DNA from 2 places in the Lactobacillus xylocopicola genome. Region 1 is predicted to be linked to the other one. Evidence: predicted binding sites of a transcription regulator. Region 1 holds the regulator's gene; the other holds the start of a gene.
What was found. Region 1 encodes NrdR, which represses ribonucleotide reductase genes. Its sites were predicted from a motif close to ACACNATATATNGTGT; they were not measured.
Positions count from the first base shown of each region.

Region 2: the regulator NrdR is predicted to act here: its motif matches at 5,463-5,478, upstream of R8389_RS07755 (deoxynucleoside kinase).

Region 1 is NZ_AP026803.1:1,051,707-1,059,314, reverse strand. Features, by position in the region: gene polA (DNA polymerase I) at 1-1,509, shown strand, start outside; gene mutM (bifunctional DNA-formamidopyrimidine glycosylase/DNA-(apurinic or apyrimidinic site) lyase) at 1,523-2,353, shown strand; gene coaE (dephospho-CoA kinase) at 2,350-2,952, shown strand; gene nrdR (transcriptional regulator NrdR) at 2,954-3,421, shown strand; gene R8389_RS05255 (DnaD domain protein) at 3,424-4,776, shown strand; gene dnaI (primosomal protein DnaI) at 4,786-5,685, shown strand; gene thrS (threonine--tRNA ligase) at 5,977-7,608, shown strand, end outside.
Region 2 is NZ_AP026803.1:1,603,875-1,611,482, forward strand. Features, by position in the region: gene R8389_RS07725 (YdcF family protein) at 1-563, shown strand, start outside; gene R8389_RS07730 (ABC transporter ATP-binding protein/permease) at 608-2,962, shown strand; gene R8389_RS07735 (glucosamine-6-phosphate deaminase) at 3,133-3,849, shown strand; gene amaP (alkaline shock response membrane anchor protein AmaP) at 4,042-4,566, shown strand; gene R8389_RS07745 (DUF2273 domain-containing protein) at 4,579-4,755, shown strand; gene R8389_RS07750 (Asp23/Gls24 family envelope stress response protein) at 4,777-5,277, shown strand; gene R8389_RS07755 (deoxynucleoside kinase) at 5,520-6,170, shown strand; gene R8389_RS07760 (deoxynucleoside kinase) at 6,183-6,869, shown strand; gene R8389_RS07765 (Cof-type HAD-IIB family hydrolase) at 6,948-7,608, opposite strand, start outside.

The sequences.
Region 1 (7,608 bases):
ACGGTAGTTGGGTTACACCGGCTAGGAATTGAAGCTGGCGGGATTGATTATGACATGCTCCTGGCTTCGTACTTAATTAATAATGAAAATAATTCTGATGACCTGGGTGAAGTTTGCCGGATGTACGGTGAAAATTCGGTCAAAAGCGATTACGCGGTCTATGGTAAGGGCAAGAGTGTCAAAATTCCAGAAGATGACCAGGTCTTGTTCAACCACTTGGCCGGTAAGGTTAAAGCACTAGCAGAATTAAAACCGACCTTGCTAGATCAACTTAAAGAACACGAGCAAGATGACTTATATGCCAGTATCGAAATTCCCGTTGCGCGAGTATTAGCAACTATGGAAATCAGCGGTATTAAGGTTGAGGCGGCAACTTTAAGCGAGTTGCAAAATGAATTTGCGGTGGAGCTTAAAGAGTTAAAGCGTAAAATTTATCAGGAGGCTGGCGAAGAGTTCAACCTCAATTCCCCTAAACAACTAGGACACATCCTGTTTGAAAAAATGGGCCTCCCCCCGATTAAAAAAACTAAGACAGGTTACTCGACTTCAGTTGACGTTTTGCACCAACTGCAGGACCAAAGCCCGATTATTGCCCAAATCTTGACTTACCGGCAAATCGCTAAGATTCAGTCAACTTATGTCAATGGCCTCTTAGACGTCATTCAACCAGATGGACGGGTGCATACCCGCTACCTGCAAACTTTGACTGCAACTGGCCGCTTATCGTCAGTTGATCCTAACTTGCAGAACATTCCAACCAGAACTGAAGAGGGTAAGCAAATTAGAAAGGCCTTTGTACCAAGTCAGGCTGATGGCTATATCTTTTCCTGCGACTATTCTCAGATTGAATTGCGGGTTTTGGCCCAGGTTTCAGGGGATGAGCAGATGCAAGAGGCCTTTAGAACCGGCTATGATATTCATGCTCATACGGCCATGAAGATTTTCGGCTTAAAGTCACCGGACGAGGTTACGCCATTGATGCGGCGACGTGCTAAGGCAGTTAACTTTGGGATTGTCTATGGCATTTCGGATTACGGCTTGTCCAAAAATCTTAATATCAGTCGGCAGCAAGCCAAAGAGTTTATTGATAATTATTTCGCCCAATATCCGCAAATCAAGGAATACATGGATAAGGCGGTTCAAGTAGCGCGAGAAAAGGGCTATGCCGAAACAATTATGCACCGGCGCCGGTACTTGCCAGATATCCATGCCAAGAATTTTAATGTGCGTTCATTTGCAGAACGAACAGCAATTAATTCGCCAATCCAGGGATCAGCTGCTGATATTATCAAAATTGCGATGATCAACATGCAAAAGAAGTTGGACGACCTGCAGCTGAAGAGCAAAATGGTGGTGCAGGTGCATGATGAATTGATTTTTGATGTACCTAAAGAAGAGCTGGCTACAATTAAGGAAATTGTACCGCAAGTGATGCAGGCAGCGGTGCAGCTCGATGTTCCACTAGTAGCGGATTCAGGTTATGGTCATAATTGGTTCGATGCAAAGTAAGGAGTAATAACTAATGCCAGAAATGCCGGAGGTTGAAACGGTTCGGCGCACCTTGTTGCCGTTAATTAAAGGAAAAACCATCAAAGAAGTTAAGCTGTGGTATCCCAAGATTATTGCCAGTGACCCACTGGAATTTACTAGTCAGCTTGCCGGTAAAAAAATCGTGACGATTGACCGCTATGCCAAGTACTTACTGCTTCGTCTTAGTGGACAGTTAACAATTGTGTCGCACTTGCGCATGGAAGGAAAGTATCGCTTAGTAAGGGCTTCTGATCCGAAGGGGAAGCACGATCATGTTCAGTTTGTTTTTACCGATGGAACAGGCTTACGCTATAATGATGTGCGTAAATTCGGGCGGATGCAGTTGGTGAAGACGGGAACGGAAAAAATCGTAACCGGGATTAGTAAACTAGGTGTGGAACCCAATTCAAGTGGCTTTACCAAAGCTGCCCTGGTCAAGGGCATGGCCGGCAAAAATAAGAGCATTAAAAATGCCCTGCTGGACCAATCCGTCGTGGCGGGGCTAGGCAATATATATGTCGACGAGGTCCTATGGGAAAGCAAAATTCATCCCTTGAGTATGGCCAACCAAATTTCTAAGTACAAGCTTGGTCAACTTCATGACAACATTAACGCGCTGATTGCACTTGCCATTGCGGAACGTGGGACGACCGTCCACACTTATCTTGATGCCAACGGACAGACCGGTGGTTTTCAGAAAATGCTGCGCGTTTATGGTCACCAGGGTGAACCATGTCAGCGCTGTGGTACCCCCCTCGAGAAGATCAAAGTTACGGGACGCGGGACGACCTACTGCCCGCACTGCCAGGTGTTGTACAAATGACGTTGGTCTTGGGCCTAACGGGCGGGATTGCGAGCGGTAAAAGCACTGCTGACCGTTTTTTTAGCCAAAACCAGGTTCCCCTGATTGATAGCGACCAAATTGCGCACGATCTTTTAAATGTTGGAGCTGCCGGTTATGCTGCGGTAGTAGAGCAATTTGGCCCAGCAATTGTCAACTCTGACCAAAGTATTAACCGGGCTAAACTAGGACAGTTGGTGTTTGCTAAACCAGCGCAACGGGAAGTTTTGAATAATATTACCCACCCGTTGATTTTTCGGGAAATTCAGACTAAAATTACGCAAAATAGGCAAGCTAAAGTCCCGCTGGTGGTTTTTGATGCTCCGCTATTGTTTGAGTCTGGCGGCCAAAAATACTGTGACCGCACCTTGCTAATCGCTTTACCCGCACAATTGCAGTTGGAACGGTTGATGGCGCGGGATCGGCTAAGCCGCCAAGCAGCCCTAGAGAGAATTCACAGTCAAATGTCGCTAGCCCAAAAAGCTAAGTTGGCTGACTATGTCATTGCTAATACTGGTACAATAGAAGAATTAGAGAGCAAGCTAAAAAAATTGCTAGGTGAACTAAAGAAGGAGGACTAAAATGGAATGTCCTAATTGTCGGCAAAATGCCTCACGCGTAATTGATTCGCGTCCCAGTGATGAAAATCGGGCAATCAGACGGCGGCGTGAATGTGAAAATTGTGGTTTTCGCTTCACCACTTTTGAACGGGTTGAAACGACTCCCTTATTGGTCATTAAAAATGACGGAACACGTGAACCGTTTAGCCGAAAAAAAATTCTCCATGGTGTGATGGCAGCAGGGCAAAAGCGTCCAATTACTAGCGTCCAATTCGAGCAACTCGTTGACCACGTTGAAAATAAGGTAAGGCAACAAGGCATTAGCGAAATCTCGTCCAAGAAGATTGGGCAATTAGTGATGGATGAACTAGCTAATATTGATGATGTTGCTTATATTCGTTTTGCCTCGATCTACCGTGAGTTCAAAGATATGTCGAGCTTCATGAAGACCATGGAAGATATGATGGCTAAGCGCGAGAAGGGGGATTAACTGTGTCTAAGACCCCTAATCCCAAGCAGCCCTTCTTCATTACTAACCGGGTAGAGGTGTCCGCGCCAGAATTGCGTACCTTGGTCAAGCTTTATCAACCATTGGTGGGCTCCCAGGCACTAGCTCTTTACCTAAGTTTAAACGAGGATTACCGTTCTGATGCAATTTTGTCGGACTCCCAGGCCATCTATCAATTGTTTGAACAACTAGACTGTGACGGTAAGAGTCTTTTTGCAGCCCTTCATAAGCTGGAAGCGGTGGGGCTAGTGCAGACCCGTCTGGCCAATAATGAAATTATGGGTGAAGTTTTACTTTTTCAGCTGACCAGCGTGCCAAGTAGCAGTGAATTTTTTGCGACCGCGTTGTTAGCCAGCCTACTTAAGGAAAAGGTGGGCGTTACTGCCTTTCAAAAATTGAGTCGCGACTTTGCTCGTGAAAGTAAGCGCAATGAAAATCAGGTTAACGGTATGCAGAATGCCCAAGACATTTCGGCCTCGTTTATGGAAGTTTTTCGCTTACCGGCAGCAGAAGCAATTGACCCTTCGCTTGAAGTTAAGCAAGCCGCGCGCGAAAACCAGCCTCAAAAGGATGCTAGAGCTAGAATTAATGAAGATGACCACATTGATTGGGACTTTATGAAGCAGCAGTTTGAAATTTATCAAATTGCTGGCCCTGAAATTGATCGCAACCGTGAAGCAATTCGCGGCGTAATGCGGACCTATGGCTTGTCGGAGCAGGAATTCGTAGATGAGGCGCTGCCTTGTTTGCACGGCGATTACCAGCTTAATATGACTTTGGTGAAGCAGACCATAGCAGCCAGCGTACATGCGGATCGCACGCGCCAACAAATGAAGGCAGCAACGCCGACAACTGCTAACCGCGCCAGCAGTGGCGCTGGCTTAGAACCGCAAGCACAAAAGGTTCTGCAGTTGGCCCAGACCAAGTCGCCGGCCCAATTTTTGTATAAACTAAAAACAGCTAAAAATGACTATGTAGATGCTAGTGAGTATAAGGTAATTGATAGTTTATATAATGAAAAGGGTATTCCGGCGGAGCTGCTCAACATCTTAACTTATGCTTGCCTGAAGAGTGGTTCCAATATTTCTTATCGATTAGCCAATAAGATTTTGCATGACTGGCTGCAGCACGGGGTCAAAGATGGTCGTCAAGCCCTTGAATATCTGGCCCAAAGAGAGCAGAATAAGGGACAATACCAGCGTCTTTATGCGCCCCAGAAGCGGGTTGAAAAAGGAACTGATTGGAGCAAGCATCAGGCAAAGGAAAGGACAGATGTTTCGGCGGATGATTTGAAAAACTTTTTCAAAAATCTTGAAGACGAAACCGGGTTAAGTTAGGTGAATATGATGCAATCGATTGGTGACTTTATGGATAAAAATATTGCGAGTTTAGCCCAAAAAGAAAATCCGGCAGCGATCCGGGAACAGGTTCTGGCAGAGCCTAAAGTGCGAGCGTTTCTTAAAGCCCATGCGGACCAGATTACCCCAGATATGATTGAAAAAAGTTTGTCCAACCTCTATGAATTTTGCATGCAGCAGCATAAGCAGGATCCGGTGACCAGGGACTACCAGCCCCAGCTGATTTTGAATAGTAATGCAATCGATTTACAATATGCTCCGAAAGCTAGTAAGATTGCTCATGATTCCGAGCTCAAGGCCAGGAAAAATGTCAGCTTGATTAACTTACCGCAGTCTTTACATGAAGTTAGCCTGAGCGAACTGGAAGTGACAAAAGGGCGGACGGACGCATTAGCAGAAATTCGACAATTTTTAGCCAAATACCAGGAAAATGTTCACCAAAAGGGTCTGTACCTTTATGGTAATTTTGGCATCGGCAAAACCTACATGCTGGCTGGCCTAGCTAACCAGCTGGCGGCTTGGAACAAAAAGGTGGTGTTCTTGCATGTCCCAACCTTTATCGCCACGCTGTCCAGTCACTTTGGTGATAATTCTTTGCCAGATGAGCTTCAGCGTATTTCTAACTGTGATGTGTTGATTTTAGATGATATTGGTGCCGAAACGCTTAGCCAGTGGTCTCGGGATGAGGTACTCGCAGTTATTTTGCAGAGCCGCATGGACAATGTTCTTCCGACCTTTTTTTCAGCAAATATGGCAATGGACGACTTGGAAGAACACTTCAAGGAAACTAAGAATGCCCTTGATCCGGTCAAGGCGGCGCGGCTGTTAGAGCGGGTGCGAACACTGGCAACTGAAGTGACAGTTTCGGGTCAGAACCGGCGAAGGTAAATTAAAATAACCTAAAAAATAATTTGCATTCGTAATTTCTTTATGTATAATGATATTCAATGAATGAACATGATGCGGCTCAACTCAGAGAGAGAGACAGCTTCTGGAAGTTTTTCAAAAGAGTCCGCACCCCACTCATTTCACTAGTAATGGTTATTAAAAGGGTGAATTCCGCTATCAATTCGTAATGAGATAGGTTACATGTTTAACCTAATTATGGGTGGAACCACGTTAATAGCGTCCCAGTGCAGATTGCACTGGGACGCTTTTTTGATTATTTTGGAGGTAATTATGGGTTTTTCAATTATTTTGCCAGATGGCGCCCAAAAGAACTATGACCAGGCAGTCACCATCGGTGAAGTAGCACGTAGCATTTCAACTTCTTTAGGTAAGGCGGCACTTGCCGGCACCGTTGACGGCAAATTGCGGCCAGTTGACTTTGAGATTACGCATGCTGCCCAGGTGGCAATTATTACTGATCGAGATGAGGCCGGGCTTGCAGTCTTGCGGGCAACTGTCGCATTCGTGTTAGAAGCGGTGGCCAAGCAAGCATATCCGCAAATGCGTTTGGGAGAACATGCAGCAGATGAAGAGGGCTTTTTTGTTGATACTGATAAGAAAAATCAGATCAAGATTAGCGAGTTACCTGAACTGGAAAAGGCGGTTCAAAAAGCGATTAAGGCTGGCGACCGGATTGAAGCCGTACTAATGCCAAAAGCAGAGCTAGCAGAACTTTTCAAAGATGATCCTTTTAAGCTGGACTTGTTAGACCAGGAAGCCGATGAAGTGCAAGCATATCGGTTAGGCGACTTTGTTGATTTTGGCTTTAAAGCCCTATTGCCTAATACTGGTAAAATCAAACAATTTAAGTTGCTGTCGGTGGCTGGTGCATACTGGCAAGGGCAGTCGTCTAATCCAATGCTGCAGCGCATTACCGGTACTGCCTTTTTCAAAAAGGCAGACTTGGATGAAGATCTCAAGCGCCGAGCTGAAATTAAGGAGCGCGACCACCGGACGATTGGCCGCGATTTGGACCTCTTCTTTGTTGACCCGAAAGTGGGCGCAGGCTTACCATACTGGCTACCTAAGGGTGCAACTATTCGCCGGGTGGTTGAGCGCTACATTATTGATAAGGAAGTGGCTGCTGGTTACCAACACGTTAATACGCCAGTGCTAATGAACCTGGATGCCTACAAGACTTCCGGTCACTGGGCGCACTACCGCGATGACATGTTTCCACCGATGGATATGGGTGACGGTGAAATGTTAGAGTTACGACCGATGAATTGTCCGTCCCATATTCAAATTTACAAGCATCACATCCGCTCCTATCGTGAGTTGCCGATTCGGATTGCTGAATTAGGCATGATGCACCGCTATGAAAAGTCTGGGGCCTTGTCAGGGCTGCAGCGGGTCCGCGAAATGACCTTAAACGATGGCCACACCTTTGTTACTTTGGAACAAGTACAGAAGGAATTTGCCAAGACGCTGAAGTTAATTACCGATGTCTATGAAGACTTTGATATTACTGATTACTACTTTAGACTTTCATATCGTGATCCTAAGAACACTGAGAAGTACTTTGCCAACGATGAGATGTGGGAGCGCAGCCAGTCAATGCTAAAGAAGGCTATGGATGATATGGGACTCGATTATGTTGAAGCTGAAGGTGAAGCTGCCTTTTATGGTCCTAAGCTCGATATTCAAACTAAGACTGCTCTGGGAGCAGATGAGACAATGTCAACAATCCAGTTAGACTTTATGTTGCCGGAACAGTTTGATCTATCATATGTTGGACAAGATGGCGAGGATCATCGTCCGGTGATGATTCACCGCGGTATTGTTGGAACAATGGAACGGTTCATTGCCTATTTGATGGAAATTTACAAGGGTGCCTTTCCAACTTGGTTGGCTCCGATTCAG
Region 2 (7,608 bases), 550 kb from region 1:
CTGTAACGCCCCTATTAGCAGGACGGATCAACCGTGCAATCGAATTTGCCCAAAAACAAGTTGCCAAGGGCCAATCAATGCCCAAACTGATTATGTCTGGCGGTCAAGGAAATGATGAAAAAATTGCCGAAGCGCAAGCGATGGCTGAGTATGCACTGGCGCATGGTATTGACCCAGATGACCTTCTGCTTGAAACGGAATCGAAAAACACCAGCCAAAATATGCAGTTCTCTGCTCAAGTAGCCGCCAAGGACTTCGGCAACAATAGCTACCGCGCAAAATTCTTCAGCAACAACTATCACATTTTGCGTGCAGCGCTAGTTGCCAAGAGTATAGGCCTCAAGGCTAATGGGGTTGGCTGCTATACCAGATTCTACTATCTGCCTAACGCAATTGTTCGCGAATTCGCTGGTGTTTTATTATTTCAGAAGAAACGGCACCTTGTTGTTATTTTAGGAATTACGGTTTTATTTATGATTTATGCTCTTTTGCAATTATCTAGTGTTTATACTTTTATAAATAAATTAGTCTATTTTATATGTTTGTTTTTTAAAAAATGGTAGAATATCTATCGGTAATTACTTATATTAAGGAAAAGGGATAAGATATGTTGCAATTAAAGCATTTACGTAAGTCGTACCATGTGGGGGATACCGTAACACATGCGCTCGACGACGTAACCATTTCATTTCGCAATCAGGAGTTCGTTGCAATTTTAGGACCTAGTGGTTCTGGAAAAACCACACTGTTAAACGTCATTGGTGGTCTTGACCGTTATGATACTGAAGACTTTAATTATTATTATAATGGCGATCTAATTATTAACGGCCAGTCCACCGAAGACTTTAAAGAGACAGACTGGGACGCATACCGCAACAATTCGATTGGCTTTGTATTTCAAAACTATAATTTAATCTCGCACTTGACTATCATTGCTAACGTTGAACTCGGAATGAATCTATCTGGTTTACCCGCAAGTGAACGACGCGAACGTGCAATTGCTGCCCTTACCCAAGTTGGCTTAAAAGACCAGATTACTAAGCGCCCCAATCAACTTTCTGGTGGACAAATGCAACGAGTGGCTATTGCCCGCGCTTTAGCTAATGATCCCGACATTTTACTGTGCGATGAGCCCACCGGGGCACTTGATACTGAAACTTCAGAACAAATCATGAAATTGATTAAAAAGCTTTCAAATGATCGCTTAGTTATTATGGTTACACACAACCCGGAGTTGGCCGAAGAATATGCCACCCGCATCGTTAACTTCCAAGATGGTAAAATTCTTAGTGACTCAAATCCATTTACTCCTGTAGACGAACCGAGTACCTTTGAATTAAAGCGGACCAAGATGTCATATTGGAACGCAATTAAATTGAGCTTTACCAATATTATGACTAAAAAAGGGCGAACGGCCCTAACCGCTTTTGCATCAAGCATTGGGATTATTTCGATTGCCATTGTCTTGGCCTTATCCAACGGTTTTCAAAAGCAGATTGACACAACGATGAGTAAGGCTTTGGCTAAGTATCCGGTCACTATCACCCAAACTACCACTGATACCAGTAATGATGCGGATGAAGAAAAATATGTCAAAAGCCGGGGCTATGTCACGGCAGCTCCAAATTACTTACAACAAACGACACACAAAAACAAAATTTCCCAAAACTACCTTGATTATGTAAAAAAAATCGACCCCAATTATGCCAACAACATTTCTTATCAGTTAGGGGTAAATCTCAATCTCTTAGGAAATGTCAACGGTAAAATCAAACGCATCCAGTTCTCTTCGATTTTACCTGGTGAAACCGAATCACAATCATCTTCTTCAGTTGAAATGCCTAATATTTCTTTCGCAGGTTCGACCATTTTTCCAACTTCACTAAATAAGAACAAGAGCAATTTTCTGCAAGAAAACTACCGACTCTTATCGGGTTCTTGGCCGAGCAAGCCAACTGACCTGGTATTAGTAGTCAATAATCAGAATTCAGTTGATGTTAATGTACTTAAAAACCTGGGCATCAAGATTAACCCCGGTGAAAAGCTCAAATTCAAACAGATGGTTGGCACTAAGTACAAAGTAATTGCTAACGATAACTACTATCAAAAATTACCCAGAAATATGTTTGTCCCTAAAAAAGTCAGCAAGGCCATGTATGATAGCAGCAAGGTTGAACTGAAAATTTCTGGTATCATCAGATTGAAAAACACAGACTCCATGGCCCTATTATCAGAAGGAATTGTTTACAACGATCAATTGGCTCAAGAAATTGTCAAGCAGAATAAAAATTCTGTTATTGTCAAAACTCAAAAGAAGACAAAACAGAATGTTATGACTGGACAGAACATGAATGCAACTGCCAAGAAACAAATGATGCAATCGATTGGTAGTTCCAATCTTCCCACCGGCATTATGATTTATCCCAATAATTTCGAATCTAAGGACAAGGTTTTGGCCTACTTAAGAAAGTGGAACAAAGGCAAAAATAAAAGTGATCGCATTCTTTATACAGATATGTCTGATTCACTTACATCCTTAATCGGTAAGCTACTAGGTGGAGTTACCGCAGTGTTAATTGCTTTTGCTGCCGTCTCGTTAATCACTTCCATGATTATGATTGGTATTTTAACTTATACTTCTGTTATCGAACGAACAAAAGAAATTGGCATCCTAAAGGCGATGGGTGCACGTAAAAAGGATATTATCCGGGTCTTTGATGCTGAAACCTTTATCATAGGTATATTCTCAGGTGTTTTGGGTGTGACCTTAGCTTGTTTGCTGATTTTCCCAATTAATAGTCTATTATATTCCATTACTGATCTATCTAACATTGGTCAGTTAAACCCAATTCACGCACTAATCCTAATCTTGATTTCCACTATTCTAACCATGGTTGGTGGTCACATTCCTGCAAGAATGGCCGCTAAAAAAGATGCCGCGACCGCTCTACGAAGTGAATAAAATATTATCATTAATTAAAACTCCTAATAATGTTACATGTGAAACAATGTTAGGAGTTTTTGCTTGCCCAAGCTTTACGCTATTTACCCGCAAATCTTTCTAATTCAACTTATTGACAAATTGGCATATACCAATTTATAATGAGCTTAATTAAATATGGAGGCAAAACTATGAAAATTATTATCAAAGACACCAAAGCTAACGCTAGTACAGCAGCTTTTAAGCTTTTTAGTAAAGGTATCAAGCAGGGCGCTAAGGTCCTCGGCCTAGCTACCGGTTCTACTCCAGTAGATCTATATCGCGAATGGGTAGCAAGTGATTTAGATACTAGTGAGTTAACTAGTATTAATCTAGACGAATATGTCGGCCTAAGTCCAGACAACGATCAAAGTTACCATTATTTTATGCAGAAGCACCTATTTGAACAGAAGCCATTTAAGCAGTCATACGTTCCTGATGGTCTGAAGGCAGCGGCTGACCCGGAAGGTGTATCTGCTGAATACAACCAGATTATCAAAGATCACCCAATTGATATTCAGCTCCTAGGTCTTGGTCAAAACGGACACATCGCTTTTAACGAACCAGGAACTTCCTTTGATTCAATTACCCACGAAGTTAAGTTGACCGAAAACACCATTAAGGCCAACTCACGCTTCTTCAGCACTATTGACGAAGTACCAAAAACGGCTATTTGTATGGGTATTGCCAATATTATGGCAGCAAAAGAAGTTATTATTATGGCCTTTGGTGAGAGCAAGGCTGATGCAGTTAAAAAGATGATTGAGGGTCCGGTAACCGAAGCTGTGCCAGCCTCAATTCTGCAAAAACATGCAAATGTAACGGTAATAATCGATGAAGCAGCCGCAAGTAAACTGACTAACCGGTAAAACACTAGTACCGGCTAACTTAAAAACAACCATTCATTATTATTGGATGGTTTTTGTTTGCCTTCAATATATTAAGCAAATAATGTATATATAACGGTACCTTTAGTTAGCTTAATCACAAAATCAGTATTAGTATTAGTCTTAAGAAAGGGATGTGATCAGTTGAAGAAAATTAAAAAATGGTTGCTGGTTATGAGTATACTTTTATTGTTGCCTCTACCAGTATATCTTCTGTGGGAAACTAAAGGTTTTTGGCAAATGTATCTAAAAATTCACTTACTCCCGCTAGGCAAAATCGATCCGCTGTTTTCTTGGTATCTAATCGCGCTCAGCGCTATTGTGTTAGTTATCCTAGTGATTAGTCTACTTGTTATCTTAGCTTGGCCAGTTCAAAGGTATTTTAACCTAATTCATAAACGGACTGGACACGTCACAATTACTAGTAAAGCGATTAATGGCTATATCAGCAATTCTTTGGCTGATTTACCCTATCTAAGTAAGGTTAAAGTTGATTCACGCCTTACCAAGCGGCGAATTAAAATTAAGATCAGCGGTTCACTGGGTGCGGGGGAAAATGTTGCAGAGCTGTTAGATAGCTACTTTGATGAACTAGCAAAAAATCTCAAGCTCCTACTTGGAATTGACCAGAAACCCAAGATTATTATTAAGTTTGTAAACTATCGTATTCCAGAAAGACCTCACAAGCGGGTTCAATAAAGGAGGTAGACCATGAAAGCGAAAATAAATCAATACCTCCCAGAAATATGCGGTGCAGCAACTGGTTTGTTAGTGGCGTGGTGTTTTTTGGAAGTGGGCTTTTTCAAAACAATTTTTGTAATTGCCATGGGCGTGCTGGGTGTTTTAGGCGGACACTACCTGCCCTTACTCAAAAATTTAAGAAAATAAACTACGAAAGGAATTTTTAAAATGTTACAAAATAAATCGAATCAAGAAATTAAAGGGAATCTAGCATATGATTCAAAAGTGATTCAAAAAATCATTGGAATTGCTTTATCAAATATCAAAGGGCTTTTGACTATTAACGGCGGTTTCTTTTCCAATCTGGCGGACAAGATTGTCAACAATGATGATATTACATCTGGTATCAACGTTGAAGTTGGCAAACAACAAGTGGCCGTAGATATTGAGATTGTCGCTGAATACGGTGTAGAAATTACCAAATTATATGATCAAATCAAGCAGCAAATCTATGACAAAGTTAAGGAAATGACTGGTTTGGACACGGTTGAAGTCAACGTTACGGTTGTCGATATCAAGAGCAAAGAACAACACGAAAAGGATTCAGTTAGTCTGCAAGACCGGATCTCTGATGTGACTGAGGATGCTAAAGAAAAAATCACTGATCAAAAAGAACAGATTGACAACAAAAAAGATTCCCCAGCAAAGACAGAAAAAAGAGTTAAGTAACCCGCTTCCCCATTTTTGAAGCCAAGAGAGCAATACCATTGCATGTGTTGCTCTCTTTGGTTTCACGTGTAACAAAACTACATCCGGTAAATAATCTGAACCACATTTTGTGAATTTTTCGCCCTGCAATATACAAAATCGCTTGACATTTGACTCACTATTTTAATTAAATTTTTGCTTGTTTACCACAATATCTCGTATTAAACTAAATAAAGATCTATATATTGTATTTAAGAAAGAGCGTGATGACAGTTATTGTTTTAAGTGGGCCAATTGGAGCCGGTAAATCCAGTTTAACCAGTATTCTAGCTGAACACTTGGGGAGTCAAGCCTTTTACGAGGGAGTTGATAATAATCCTGTACTGCCTTTGTATTATCAAGACATGAAACGCTATACGTTTTTGCTTAACATCTACCTTCTTAACCACCGCTTAGCGCAGATTAATCAGGCAATCAAAGAAAAAAATAGTGTTTCCGACCGTTCTATTTATGAAGACGCACTCTTTTTTCAAATGAACGCTGAAAATGGCGTCGCCGACCCAACGGAATTTCAAATTTACGACAGCTTGCTAAAGAACATGATGGAAGATACACCGGGTAACCCAAGCAAAAAGCCTGACTTGTTGATTTATATCCATGTATCACTTGATACCATGTTAGAGCGCATAGAACGACGGGGCCGCTCCTTTGAACAGCTCAGTACCGATCCGAGTTTAAAAGACTACTACGCCCGCTTACTTCGTTACTATGAACCGTGGTACCAAAACTATGATGCATCACCAAAGCTGGAGATCGACGGTGATAAGTTCGACTTTATTGTCGATGAAGCTGCTAAAAGAGAAGTAATCAGACAAATTGATCATAAATTACGCGTAAGTGATAATTTAGAATAAAGAAGGATCGTGATGACAGTTATTGTTTTAAGCGGGCCAATTGGAGCCGGTAAATCTAGTTTAACCAAAATTTTAGCTAAGTATTTAGGAACTAAGCCTTTTTATGAAAGTGTTGATAATAATCCCGTATTGCCACTTTTTTATGCGGATCCCCAAAAATATGCATTTTTACTTCAGGTGTTCTTTTTAAATACACGTTTTCGTAGCATTAAGGATGCTTTGACAGACGACAACAACGTCCTTGACCGTTCAATCTACGAGGACGCCCTCTTCTTCCAAATGAATGCCGATATCGGTCGAGCAACTACGGAAGAAGTAGACACGTATTATGAGCTTTTAAACAATATGATGGGACAGCTTGAGCACATGCCTAAGAAAAACCCCGACCTCTTAGTTCATATTAATGTTTCTTACGACACCATGATCAAACGCATTCAAAAGCGCGGGCGACCATATGAACAATTAAGTTATGACGCTACCCTGGAAGATTACTACAAACGTCTGCTGCGTTATTACGAACCTTGGTATGAAAAGTATGACTATTCACCTAAAATGGAAATCAATGGTGATGAACTCGACTTTGTGTCCAATGATCACGACTTGCAGCTTGTTTTAGACCAAATAGTTGCCAAATTAAAAGACCTGGGTAAGCTCCCTACTTCTTGGGACAAACCAACGAATATCAAAATTTCACAATAACAAGTTTCACTTGCTTGGTTAACCTAAAACCGCTGTGGCAGTATTAACTGCCACAGCGGTTTTTTCTGTTCAACTATTCTAGTCCACAGCATCCAAAACAGCTGCAATCCCGTCATGATTATTATCCAATGTGATATTGGCAAACTCTCGCTTCAACTCAGCAGGTGCATTACCCATCAAGTACGGATGACCTACAGCCTTGAGCATGGCCGCGTCATTATAGTTATCACCAAAGGCCCAACAATCGTCCATCCTGACTTTTAACTCTTCTGCTAGTATCCTAACCCCTGCACCCTTATTTACTTTCTTAACCATTATTTCTAGCAAAGTAGGCGCTGATTTAACCAAGAACAAATCCGGATGCAACTTTGCTAAATTCTGCTTTGCTACATCTAACGCGGCAGCTTGACCCATCAGCAAGATTTTGTGCACGCCCGGCAATTGCTCTACTTCAGCTACCGAACTAGGACTTGCCTTAAGTTGAACAATTTCTTCTTTTAATACCCGGTCAATATTATTTCCTGGGTAATAGAACCAGTTAGCACCGCTATATACATTCCAGACAATTTCCTTTTCTTCTTGTTCAAGATACGCACAAATTGATGCTGCCTGGCTTGAAGCAATAGACTTCGAATAAAGCGGCTGACCTAGCTCGTCTAAAACCAACGCACCATTATATGCAACCATGGGGCATGACTGCATGATTTGACCAACAACGGTCATGATTGCTTGGGGCATG